DNA from 2 places in the Geobacillus sp. YHL genome. Region 1 is predicted to be linked to the other one. Evidence: riboswitches for the same ligand, from Rfam matches in the RefSeq annotation. Region 1 holds a riboswitch; the other holds the start of a gene.
The links. A riboswitch is a leader RNA that binds a small molecule or an ion and turns the genes downstream of it on or off. The one in region 1 is predicted to bind S-adenosylmethionine.
Positions count from the first base shown of each region.

Region 2: linked by a shared signal. The riboswitch ahead of mtnK (S-methyl-5-thioribose kinase) and the one ahead of JCR24_RS14035 (methionine ABC transporter ATP-binding protein) in region 1 are both predicted to bind S-adenosylmethionine.

Region 1 covers NZ_JAEIGB010000019.1:40,218-45,993, forward strand. The annotation lists gene JCR24_RS14015 (carboxymuconolactone decarboxylase family protein) at 1-87, opposite strand, end outside; gene JCR24_RS14020 (hypothetical protein) at 265-456, shown strand; gene JCR24_RS14025 (MetQ/NlpA family ABC transporter substrate-binding protein) at 584-1,435, opposite strand; gene JCR24_RS14030 (methionine ABC transporter permease) at 1,451-2,119, opposite strand; gene JCR24_RS14035 (methionine ABC transporter ATP-binding protein) at 2,109-3,137, opposite strand; SAM riboswitch class I at 3,225-3,334, opposite strand; gene JCR24_RS14040 (hypothetical protein) at 3,408-3,755, opposite strand; gene JCR24_RS14045 (thioredoxin family protein) at 3,902-4,219, opposite strand; gene JCR24_RS14050 (toprim domain-containing protein) at 4,216-4,575, opposite strand; gene JCR24_RS14055 (YusG family protein) at 4,674-4,910, opposite strand; gene gcvH (glycine cleavage system protein GcvH) at 4,986-5,369, opposite strand; gene JCR24_RS14065 (arsenate reductase family protein) at 5,466-5,776, opposite strand, start outside.
Region 2 covers NZ_JAEIGB010000018.1:45,491-51,266, forward strand. The annotation lists gene JCR24_RS13700 (sugar ABC transporter ATP-binding protein) at 1-829, opposite strand, end outside; gene JCR24_RS13705 (sugar ABC transporter substrate-binding protein) at 826-1,986, opposite strand; gene mtnA (S-methyl-5-thioribose-1-phosphate isomerase) at 1,973-3,040, opposite strand; gene mtnK (S-methyl-5-thioribose kinase) at 3,110-4,300, opposite strand; SAM riboswitch class I at 4,439-4,607, opposite strand; gene JCR24_RS13720 (carbon-nitrogen family hydrolase) at 4,702-5,514, opposite strand; gene JCR24_RS13725 (pyridoxal phosphate-dependent aminotransferase) at 5,612-5,776, shown strand, end outside.

The sequences.
Region 1 (5,776 bases):
GTTCGGAAGTTTTTGGGTAAACGCCCCAAGCCCTTCCTTGTAGTGGCGAAGCGCGGATTCGACCGATGCATGTGTTTCGTTGTTCATGATCGTTGTCCTCCTTATTTTGCTTATCCGCTGTTAGTATGGATGAAGGAAAACGATATTAAACAACGAATGGTATTAAAAGCTTGTGGAAACACCACCGTTTCGCCAACATCGACGGAATGTCATGATGAAAACGAACGGTTCTGTTCCACTTCCATCATCATAGGAAAGGGGGGAATGCCATTGATTCGTTGGGTTGTCTTTGCCTTAACCGCCGCTTTCGCTTCGTTTTTGACGTGGATCATCATCGGCAACACCCTCGGTGAACAGGGAGACGGCGCCTTCAGCTTAACGGCTGTGATCGTCCTGCAAAACTGCGTCATCATCGTTATGCTCGCCGCCGTACTGGCGCGTTTGAACGGCCGATGAAGAGCGGAGAAACAGGTCGGCCGCGGCGCCCTCGGATTCAGAATCGTTTTAACCTTTGCTGCTTTCTTTTCGTTTAAGGGGAGCGGCTTTTTGGGGACAAAAAAGAAACGGAAGCGAAATGCTCCCGTTATTGGTTGTTTTCCGCCGCTGGAATGACGGCGCCGTGGTATTTTTCTTTAATGAAATCTTGGATTTCTTTCGATTGCAGCACTTCGACAAGCGTTTTGATTTCTTTCCGGTTTTCATCGCCTTTGCGCACCGCAATAATGTTCACATACGGATTGTTTTTCGGCGACTCAACGGCGATCGGGTCTTTCGCCGGGTCCAAACCGGCGTCAAGCGCATAGTTGGCGTTGATCAGCACCGCATCGCCTTCGCCGTTTTTGTAAATTTGCGGCAGAAGCCCGGCGTCGACATCGGCCTTAAATTTTAAATGCTTTGGATTTTCGATGATGTCATTGACTGTCGCTTTCGTTTTATCGACGCCCGGTTTCAATTTAATGAGCCCTTTTTCTTGCAGCATCGATAAAATGCGGCCATGGTCGGCGACCGAGTTGCTCATGATGATCGTCGCGCCGTCCGGCAGTTCTTCAATGCTTTTGTATTTTTTCGAGTATAAGCCGATCGGCTCGATATGAATGCCGCCGGCGTTGACGAAATCATAGCCGTACTCTTTCTTTTGCGATTCCAAATACGGAATGTGTTGGAAATAGTTTGCGTCGATTTGCTTCTCAGCCAGCGCTTTGTTCGGCAAGATGTAATCTTGGAACGTAATGATCTCCAAGTCGATGCCTTTTTTCTTCAAAATCGGTTTCGCTTTTTCCAAAATTTCCGCATGCGGCACGTTCGACGCACCGACTTTCAACTTCACCAATTTGCCGTCTTTGCCGCCTTCCGCGCTGTCGTTATTGTTGCCGCCGCATGCCGCCAAAGCGAGCACGAGAATGGCGGCGAGCAACACACCCAACCATTTCTTCATCAGTTGTTTCCCCCTTTATCGTTTATCGATTTTCGAAGTGACAAAGTCACCGATCAGCTGAATGATAAATACAATGACCAACACCAATACGGTTGCGACAAATGTCACATCGTTATGGTTGCGCTGGAACCCTTCCAAATACGCCAAGTTCCCAAGCCCGCCGGCGCCGATGGCTCCAGCCATCGCTGTATAGCTGACGAGCGACACCGCCGTCACCGTAATGCCGGAGACAAGCGCCGGCAATGACTCCGGCAGCAGCACTTTCCAAATGATCGTCCACGTTGAGGCGCCCATCGCTTGGGCTGCTTCGATGACGCCTTTATCAATTTCGCGAAGAGCGATTTCGACCATGCGGGCGTAAAACGGCGCGGCCCCAATGACCAAAGCCGGCAGCGCCGCATTGGCGCCAAGCATCGTCCCGACGAGCCATGTTGTAAACGGAATGAGCAAAATGATCAAAATAATAAACGGAATAGAGCGGAAAATGTTCACAAACGCAGCAATCACTGTATTGACAAACCGGTTTTCCCATAGGTTGCCCTTCGCTGTCAAAAATAGAAGCAAGCCAAGAACGATTCCGAGGACGAAAGTGGCCGCCACCGCCACTCCCGTCATATACAGCGTCTCGACCGTCGCCGCCCACATCGTCTCCCATTGCACGTTCGGCAGGAGGTTAGCGAGCATCGTGAATCACCTCCACCGCCACCTGCTGGCGTTGAATATAGTCAAGCGCCCGGTCGATTTCATCCCTCGCCCCGTCGAGGTGCACGAACAGCACCCCATAGGCGCCTTGATGGGTTTGCGAAATTTTCCCTTGCAAAATGTTGACATCGACGGCAAACTGACGCACCACTTCGGTGATGAGCGGCTTTCCGGCTGCCGCGCCGACGAACGTCAGCTGCGCGATCAGCCCGCTCGGGTATTGGCCAAACAAATGGGAAATCGCCTCTTCCGTCTCCTCAGGCTCGATCAGCTGCTTGACGAACCGTTTCGTAATCGGTTGCTGCGGGTTTCGGAACACATGCAGCACGTCGCCTTGCTCGACGATTCGGCCGTTTTCCATCACCGCAACGCGGTCGCAAATTTTGCGGATGACGTGCATTTCATGGGTGATCAGCACAATCGTCAGCCCGAGGCGCTTGTTGATGTCAACGAGCAAGTCCAAAATCGCATCGGTCGTCTGCGGGTCCAACGCCGATGTCGCCTCGTCGCACAGCAAGACTTTCGGGTTGTTGGCGAGCGCCCGGGCGATGCCGACCCGCTGCTTTTGCCCGCCGCTCAGCTGCGACGGGTAGGCATCCTCGCGCCCGGAAAGGCCGACAAGCTCGATCAATTCATCCACCCGCTTGTTCCGCTCCTCTTTCGGGACGCCGGCAATTTCAAGCGGAAAGGCAATGTTTTCCCTGACCGTGCGCGACCAAAGCAAGTTGAAATGCTGGAAAATCATCCCGATTTCTTGGCGCGCCTTGCGCAGCTCCCGACCTTTCACGCGCGTCATATCGCGCCCGGCGACGACCACCCGGCCGCTCGTCGGCTTCTCGAGCCCATTGAGCAAGCGGATGAGCGTGCTTTTCCCCGCGCCGCTGTAGCCGATAATGCCGAAAATTTCCCCTTCGCGAATCTCAAGCGACACATTGTCGACTGCCGTGACCGAACCGTTGGCCGCTTGATAGATTTTCGTCACTTGTTCGAGTGTAATCATCGTTTCACCTTCCTCCCCAAGCGGCAGAGCGCAAAAAGAAAACCTTTCTGCCCGCAGAGAACAGAAAGGTATTGTGCACCATTCCGTCTCTTATCTCTCAAAGCAGGCCGCTTTGTGTGAATTGGCACCATTTCAGCACATGCGCTGACGGTTGCCGGGCTTCATTGGGCACATCCCTCCACCTCTCTTGATAAGAGCGCAACAATCGCCTATTCAATTGACTACGAATGTGATTGTATCATTGTCTGTCGAAGCGTGTCAACATCTTTTTTATCCGACGTCCCGATAAGGCTTGGCCAAATGGAGGAGCGATTCAAGAAGCAAAAGCTGGCGGAAGCTTCCTGACACGTGCACTTCACGCAACCGGACGAGCTGCTGCAGCTTCAGTTCGCCGTTCAGCAGGGACGCGAGCGCCTCTTTGGAACCGCGCACCGTCAATGTTTTCCGTTCATCGTTTTCCATCCCTCTAGCGGCTGATTCCTTGCCGATCAACAGCAAGGCGGTTTCGTCATCGCTTTCAAACCGAACATACAGCTGCTCATCCGGCAAAATCGGCACCAAATGGCGCAACACTTGCATCCGTTCCACGAACTGCCCAACTAATTCACGCATTTCCATGGATATCCCCTCCCCCATTTTTATTTTTTTCACTTCCACCTGAAGAGGAGAAATCCTTTACAAAAATCTCGACAACCCGTTGACGAACGAGCGCCGTTTTTGTCATTTCCCAAGAAATGTGTCAAACAGCGTCAAAAAAAGGCGAATCATCGGGACGGCAAGCAGGCTTGAATCACTTCGTACAAATACGGAACGGAATGAAAGGCATACCACTTGCCTGCGATCGTTCCGTCCCTAAAAAGAAGCAGGCAAGGAACGCTTTCAATTTTCCACGCAACGGCCTGCTCAGGGATATAGTTGATGTCCGTTTCGTAAAACGGCAGCGCCGGAAACAACTGCTCCACCACCGTGAGCATCCGCCGCGCCAGCTGGCACGTGCCGCACAGCGGGGTATACAAGTAAAGGGCCAGAAGCGGCTCGACTTCCACCACTCGCATGACATCGTTTCGGTCGATCGCTTTCACTCGCCTCTTCCCCTCATGAGCGATTCGATGCGGACGTCGAAACGAGCGCGCAACAGCACTTGCGCCAAGTGCCAAGGCGGAGCAGTCGCCACTTCGCGATACGCCCGGTCAATGTAAAGATGCTCCGCCTCTGGAAACATGCGGCGAAACTGCCGGCGCAATTTTTCTCCCGCCTCATCGGCATCGGCCAAGACGTATACATCGCATCCTTCCAGCTCATCAGCCAGCTCCTCAAGGCGCGCATCACTGATCGTGCCGTTTGTGCAGACGATGACGACTGGTTCGTTCAGCACCGCCGCCACTTTTTGCTTGTCTGATCGCCCTTCGACGATGATCACTTTTTCCACGCGTCGCATGTCCGACCCACCTAACTTCAAATGAGGATACTATTATTGTATGTCTTGCGCCGGCCAAATGTTGAAAATGAAAAGCAACGGCCATCCACCGTTGCCTTTCAACACCAGCCCGCTTCCCCGTCGCAATCGACATATTTTTGGTCCGGCTCAACGGTAGCGGTCACCTGTTTGTAAATTCTTCCGTTTTGTTCGGTATACCCATTTTTCAACGGGACGGCCGCCGGAAGCGGAAGGCGCCCGATGAGCTCTCCTTCCTCGTACAACTCCAGCGAGCGGCCGTTCAGTTTGCCGATGATCCGGTCCGTGACATCTATGCGCGTCGTTTGCAGCGCCATCGCGAGCACCCCTTTTTTCAATCAAATTCCGGTATGTATAGAGTGCCCGAATCGAAGCGAAGATTGCAGGAACGTTTATCCTTCGTTGATCATCGCCTCGTATTGTTCCGCCGTCAACAAATTGTCGATTTCGCTCAAATCATTCGGTTTGACGACGATCATCCACGCTTTGTCATACGGCGATTCGTTCACGTACTCCGGATGGTCATTTAACGCCTCATTCACTTCAACGACCGTGCCGCTGATCGGCGCATACAATTCCGAGACCGTTTTCACCGATTCAACGCTGCCGAACGGCTCGTTCGCCGTAACCTCTGCGCCGACTTCCGGCAGCTCGACAAAGACGATGTCGCCAAGCTCTGATTGGGCGTAATCCGTAATGCCGATGCGCACGTTCTCTCCTTCCACGCGCACCCACTCATGCTCCTTTGTATAGCGAAGTTCTTTCGGCGTGTTCATCGTATCCCTCCATTGCGACAAAATGTATATTCCTTTTCATCATAACCGATTTTCCGCAAAAACTCACTGAATTCACCCGATTTTGCAAAAAATTTTTTATGTCCCCGCCGCGAAAAACGCCTCGTAGTCTTGTTCGCGAAAGCCCAAGACGACCCGCTCGCCGTCCGTCAAAATCGGCCGTTTGACGAGCATTCCGTCCGAGGCGAGCCAATCGAGCATCTCGTCTTCCGATGCGCGATCGAGCTTGTCCTTCAAGCCAAGCTCGCGGTATTTCATGCCGCTCGTATTAAAAAATTTTTTGAGCGGCAGCCCGCTTTGACGGTGCAAACGGGCGAGCTGCTCTTTCGTCAGCGGCTCGTCGACTAAGTTCACCGTCCGCACGTCAACGCCGTGTTCATCGAGCCAAC
Region 2 (5,776 bases), on a different contig from region 1:
ATAGGTCGACTGTTGTCCCGGTTTTGTCGATCAAAATTCCGCGGGCGGCAAACGCGATGTCGCTTCTGTATGTGCGTGCTTGTTTCGCGGCGGCGGTCCGCTTCGTTCCAGTCATATGAAGGACGATGTCCTCAAGCGGCAGGCTGCGGGCGCCTCCGTGATAGACGACGCGGCCGTCGCGCAAAATCGTCAGCCGGTCAGCGATCTCCTGAACTTCTTTCAGTTTATGAGAGATGTAAATAAAGCCGACGCCTTGCTGCTTCAGTTCATCGATGATGGCAAACAGACGCCTTGTTTCCGCCTCGCTTAAGGCGGCCGTCGGTTCGTCTAGGATGATATAGCGCGCGTTGGATGAAAGCACTTTGGCGAGCACAATCAGCTGCTTTTCATGGAGCGAGCAGTCGCGAACCAATTTCGTCGGCGGCAACGACAGGCCGACGCGGCGAAGCAGGGCGGCGGCCCGCTCTTTTTCTTGACGCAGCGAGCGAATCGGCCGTTGCTTCACATGGACGAACTCGTCCGCCGCTACATTTTCGTAAATCGGCAAGCCGGGAAAGAGCGCTGTGTCAACTTCTTGAACGACGAGGCCGATGCCGGCTTGTTTTGCTTCGCGCGGCGATGAAAACGTGTATATCGTACCGTCGATCGTGATCGTACCAGCGTCAGGCGGAATGGCGCCGGCCAAAATGTTCATGAGCGTGCTTTTGCCGGCGCCGTTCATGCCTAAAAGGGCGTGGACTTCGCCAGGACGAACGTCGAAGTCCACGCCGTCGAGCACGCGCACGGCGCCAAACGATTTTTCCATGCCCCGCATTGACAACCCGTTCATTTTTTGTTCACCTGGGCTTCCAACGTTTTCATCCACGGCGAGATGGCGACATTGGATTGCCCCCAGCCCGGGATGTATTGCGAAAGCTCATTCATCGACACTTGTTTGTCCGGAAGATCGGACCGTTTCACTAAATGCGGCTCAAGCGAGTAAATGTTCGGCGTTTTTTCTCCGGCGATTTTTTGATACGCGAACCGCACTTGGACGCGGCCGACTTCGGCTGGGTCGGTCGCCGTTGTCGCCACCCATGGGCTGTTTGGTTTTTGGATCATTTGCAAGTCTTCATCGCTCAAATCGATGCCGTACACTTTAATTTCCGTGCGCCCAGCTTGCTCGATGGCGCGCGTCGCCCCTTTGGCGAACTCGTCCCAAGTTGCGAAGACAGCGTCAATGTCGCCTTTGTTCGGGTATTTTTTCAAAATCGCTTCCATTTGCGTTTGTGTGTCCAAAGCTGTGTTGGCGCTCGCCGTGCCAAACTTGGCAATTTCTTTAATGTTCGGATAGCGTTTTTTGAACGCGTCATAAATGATATGGCGGCGTTCCATCGGGGTAAAGCCGCCGACCCAAATCGTGACGATGTTGCCTTCCCCGTTTAAGTCTTCTGCGAGCGTTTTTAATGTTTTCCAGGCGAGGCTGTAGTCGTCTTGGTCGATGACGGTGACGCCGGGAATGTTCAAATCGTTGTCAAACGCCACAACTGGAATGCCTTTGGCGACGGCTTTTTTCACCGGGCCTTCGAGCGCATCGGCGCGGCCGTGGTCAAGCAAAATGGCGTCAACATTTTGCGTAATGGCCGTCTCAACGTACGATGCCATTTTGGTTAAATCGTTGTCGGCGTTGTAAATTTGCACCTCGCCGCCGAATTTTTGCACTTGTTCTTTGACGCCGGCGATGTATTGCGATGAGAACGTGCCGATGGACAGTTGCATAATGGCGGCGATTTTCACCGGCTTTTTCAACTTTTCAGGAATGGCCGCTTGCTCGTCGCTTGTTGCCGTCGAGTGGCTGGATGTCGTTTCCGTTTTGTTGTTCGTGGTCTTGGCTTCGTTGGCTGGCTTGGAGCTCACGGCATCTTGCTCGTGTGTGCAGCCAGCCAAGATGGAGAACACGGCAAAGAAAAGAAGAAAAAGGGAAGATAAGGCCTTAAATCGTTTCATGTTGCTCCTCCTTTGTGAATAATGATGGCAGCGTTGCGTTGTAATTGCCGCGAATGATGCCTTTTTCGGTAATGATGGCGGTAATGAGTTCGTTTGGCGTCACGTCAAACGCCGGATTGTATACGTTGACGCCTTCCGGGGCGATGCGCACGCCGGCGATGTGGGTCACTTCATCCGGATGGCGCTCTTCGATCGGGATGTCCGCACCTGTTTTCGTCGTCAAATCGATCGTGGACAACGGCGCAGCGACGTAAAACGGAATGTCAAACGACTTCGCGAGCAAGGCCAGGCCGAACGTGCCGATTTTGTTCGCCGTATCGCCGTTTCGCGCGATCCGATCGGCGCCGACGATGATGGCGCTGATCTGTTTCGCTTTGATCGTTTGCGCTGCCATGTTGTCGGTGATGAGCGTCACATCAACGCCCGCTTGCATCAGTTCCCAAGCGGTCAGGCGCGCCCCTTGCAAAACGGGACGTGTCTCAAGGGCGTAAACGGATAGCTCGATTCCTTTTTCTTTCGCCAAATAAAACGGGGCGAGCGCTGTTCCGTAGCGGGCGGTGGCGATCGAGCCAGCGTTGCAGATCGTCATCACACGATCGCCCGGACGAAAGAGCGACAACGCGTATTCGCCGATGCGGCGGCACACATCCTCATCTTCCACTTGAATGCGGATCGCCTCATGGATGAGCGCCGTTTTTGCCTCGTTGATGGAGACGGCGTTTTCGACAGCGGCGACGAGCCGGTCAAGCGCCCAAAACAAATTGACGGCGGTCGGTCGGGCGCCGGCCAGGTAGTCGCGATCCTGTTTTAAGCGGCGGCGGAATTCATCGAGCGATTTGGTGTCATAGCCCAGTGCGGCAAGCGCCAGGCCATAGGCGGCGGTGATGCCGATCGCCGGCGCGCCGCGCACTTTCAGCGTGGCAATCGCCTCATAGACGTCTTCCAGAGTGTGCAAGTCGATATATTCGATGATGGATGGAAGCTTTTGCTGGTTTAAAATCGTCACATGCGTCTCGCGCCATTCGACTGAGCGCGGGATGGCAAATGTGCTCATTGCTGTCTTCCTTTCTTTTGGCGTTGTTCGTTTGTCCGGCCCGTCGCCGGCGGGCCGGATCGAATGGCATTACTGCTTGGTTTCGGCGAGCAGCCGGCGGAAGCCATCCGTTCCTGTCAGCTCAGCCCGCTCAATGATCAAGCGGCGGCCGAGGCGGAGCGCATGCCGTTTGGCAACAAGCCGTTCATCTTTGTGCTCGATGCCGTCAAGGTCCGCCACATGGGCGAGGCCGATCGTCCGGCGGATGACTTCGCAGCCGGCAAAGCCGACGGCGTCGATGAACGCGTGCCGGAGCACGTCCTCGAGCAAGCCCGGCGTCGCGGCGTACGTTTCCACGCTCTCGGTGCGCCAAAGGTTTGAGAACACGGACGCAAAGACGTCCCATGTCCGGTCGATGTGGTCAAAGAGCGGTTGGCGCTCTAATTCAGAGCGGGACAACGCATTTAACAGCAAATTGGCAAAAAATTGGCCAAGGTCAAACCCGATCGGACCGTAAAAGGCGAATTCTGGGTCGATCACTTTCGTTTCGTCGGCGCTTACGAAAATGCTGCCGGTATGCAAATCGCCATGCAAGAGCACATCGGCTTCGGTTAAAAACTTGCGCTTCAGCTTTGCTGCTTCTAGGTGCAAGCGGTCATCGCGCCAAAGCGCTTCAACGTCTGGGCGCAATTCGTCTTCAAAGTTGTTCGTTTCGTGGTCAAAAAACGGGTCGGTGAAGACGAGGTCTTCCGTGATTTTGCACAGTTCCGGATTGACGAAGCTTTGCGCCAATTTCTTTTTCTCTTGCTGGTTCATGCCGAAATCAGACGTATAAAACGCCGTCTTGGCGACAAACTCGCCGATATGCTGGGACAAAAGCGGATACGTTTTTCCTTCGATCAACCCTTTGCGGGCGATTTGCAAACGGGATAAGTCTTCCATCACCGTAATGGCGAGCGATTCGTCAGAATAGTAGACTTTCGGCACGTATTGCGGCACATAGCTCGCAAACGTGCGCAGCGCGTTGCTTTCGATGACGGCGCGCTTTAACGTAAGCGGCCAGCTTTCGCCGACCACTTTGGCGTACGGCAACGCTTGTTTGATGATTACGCCTTGCTTTGTTTCTTGGTCGACGATATGAAACACTAAGTTCAAGTTGCCGTCGCCGATCTCGCGGCACAAAAGAGGCGCCCCGTCGCGGAATAAGCCGAGGCGGACAGCGAGAGATACCGCCTTCGGTTCGGTCAGCGGTTCGTAAACCGATGTTTGAACAGTGGTCATTGCCTTGTTCCCCCTTTTTTCATTTCGCTCGTTTTCAAATGCCGGTTCTGACGCGCGCTAAAACTCGGCGTTTCCGGCAAATGAAAAAGCCTCTTTCGCATACGGAAAGAGGCTTGAAGATTCATTCGTTCTTCGCGCCTCTTATCTTTCAGAAAGACATCGGTCTTTCTGTTGGACTTAGCACCGTGCCCTGCGGAAGCATGACGCTTCCGGCGCCGCCCTTGGCGTGCGCCCTATCTCACGATAGTATTACGGTCGGTTGCTGGGCTTCATTGGGCCAATTCCCTCAGCCAACTCTTGATAAGAGTACCGATTTCTCGTATTCAGTTTTTGCAATTTTCACGATGTTGTCAATCGTTTGGTTGTTTGATTCGAATGATACATGGTCGATCAATCGATTGTCAATACGTTTTGAAAAAATTTTTTGCCGCTTCGTAGTCGTGCGGCCGGCGGTCGGCAAACACCGGGATGCGCGCGCGGACGTCCGCAACGAGTGCGGGATCGATGTCGGCCGAGAGAATGCCCGGCTTCTCGTCCGCCTCGGCGATCACTTCGCCCCATGGGTCGATGACGAGCGAATGGCCGGCAAAGACGTTGTTCGGGTCGCGGCCAGCCCGGTTGCAGGCGACGACGTAGCATTGGTTTTCAATCGCCCGCGCCATCAAGAGCGTCCGCCAATGGTGCAGGCGGGGAAGCGGCCATTCGGCGACGACAAACAGCACTTCCGCCCCAGCCATAGCATGGGCGCGAATCCACTCCGGAAAGCGGATGTCATAGCAAATGACCCCGGCGCATGAAAGCCCGTCAAGCGAAAACAAACCTAAGCTGCTTCCCGGCTGCAAATACAAATGTTCATCCATCAATTGGAACAGGTGAAGCTTGCTGTATTCGCCAACGATTTGACCGTTCCGGTCGGCGACGATCATCGTGTTCGTCACGCCGGTTGTTGTTTTTTTAGCGACCGAGCCGGCGACGAGATGGATGCTGTGTGCTTGCGCTAGGCGGGAGGCGAACGCTTTCGCTCGTTCGGCGCCTTCGTCGGCAATCTCATCTAGGCGCGTCAAATCGTAGCCGGTCGTCCATAATTCCGGCAGCACGATGATATTCGCGCCGTCCTTGACGGCCGATTCAATGGCGCTTTCCGCGCGCCGTTCGTTTTCGTTCGGGTCGCCAAACGCAATATCAAGCTGGAGGCAGGCGATGCGGATCGTCATGAGTTTTCACCTCGAAAAAATTTTGCTTTACATTTTGCTTTTTACGATATATGATGTTGCACTAGAATTTCAAGAATTTTTTAAGAAGGTGTGGGCGATGACGATGGAAATTCCTTTTTCCGAGCTGCTTGAGCAGTTGCCAAAGCAATTTTTCGCCTCGCTTGTCGCAAAAGTGGGGGAGAAAATCAAGGCCGGATGCGACGTGATCAATTTAGGGCAAGGCAACCCGGATCAGCCGACGCCAAAGCATATCGTTGAGGCG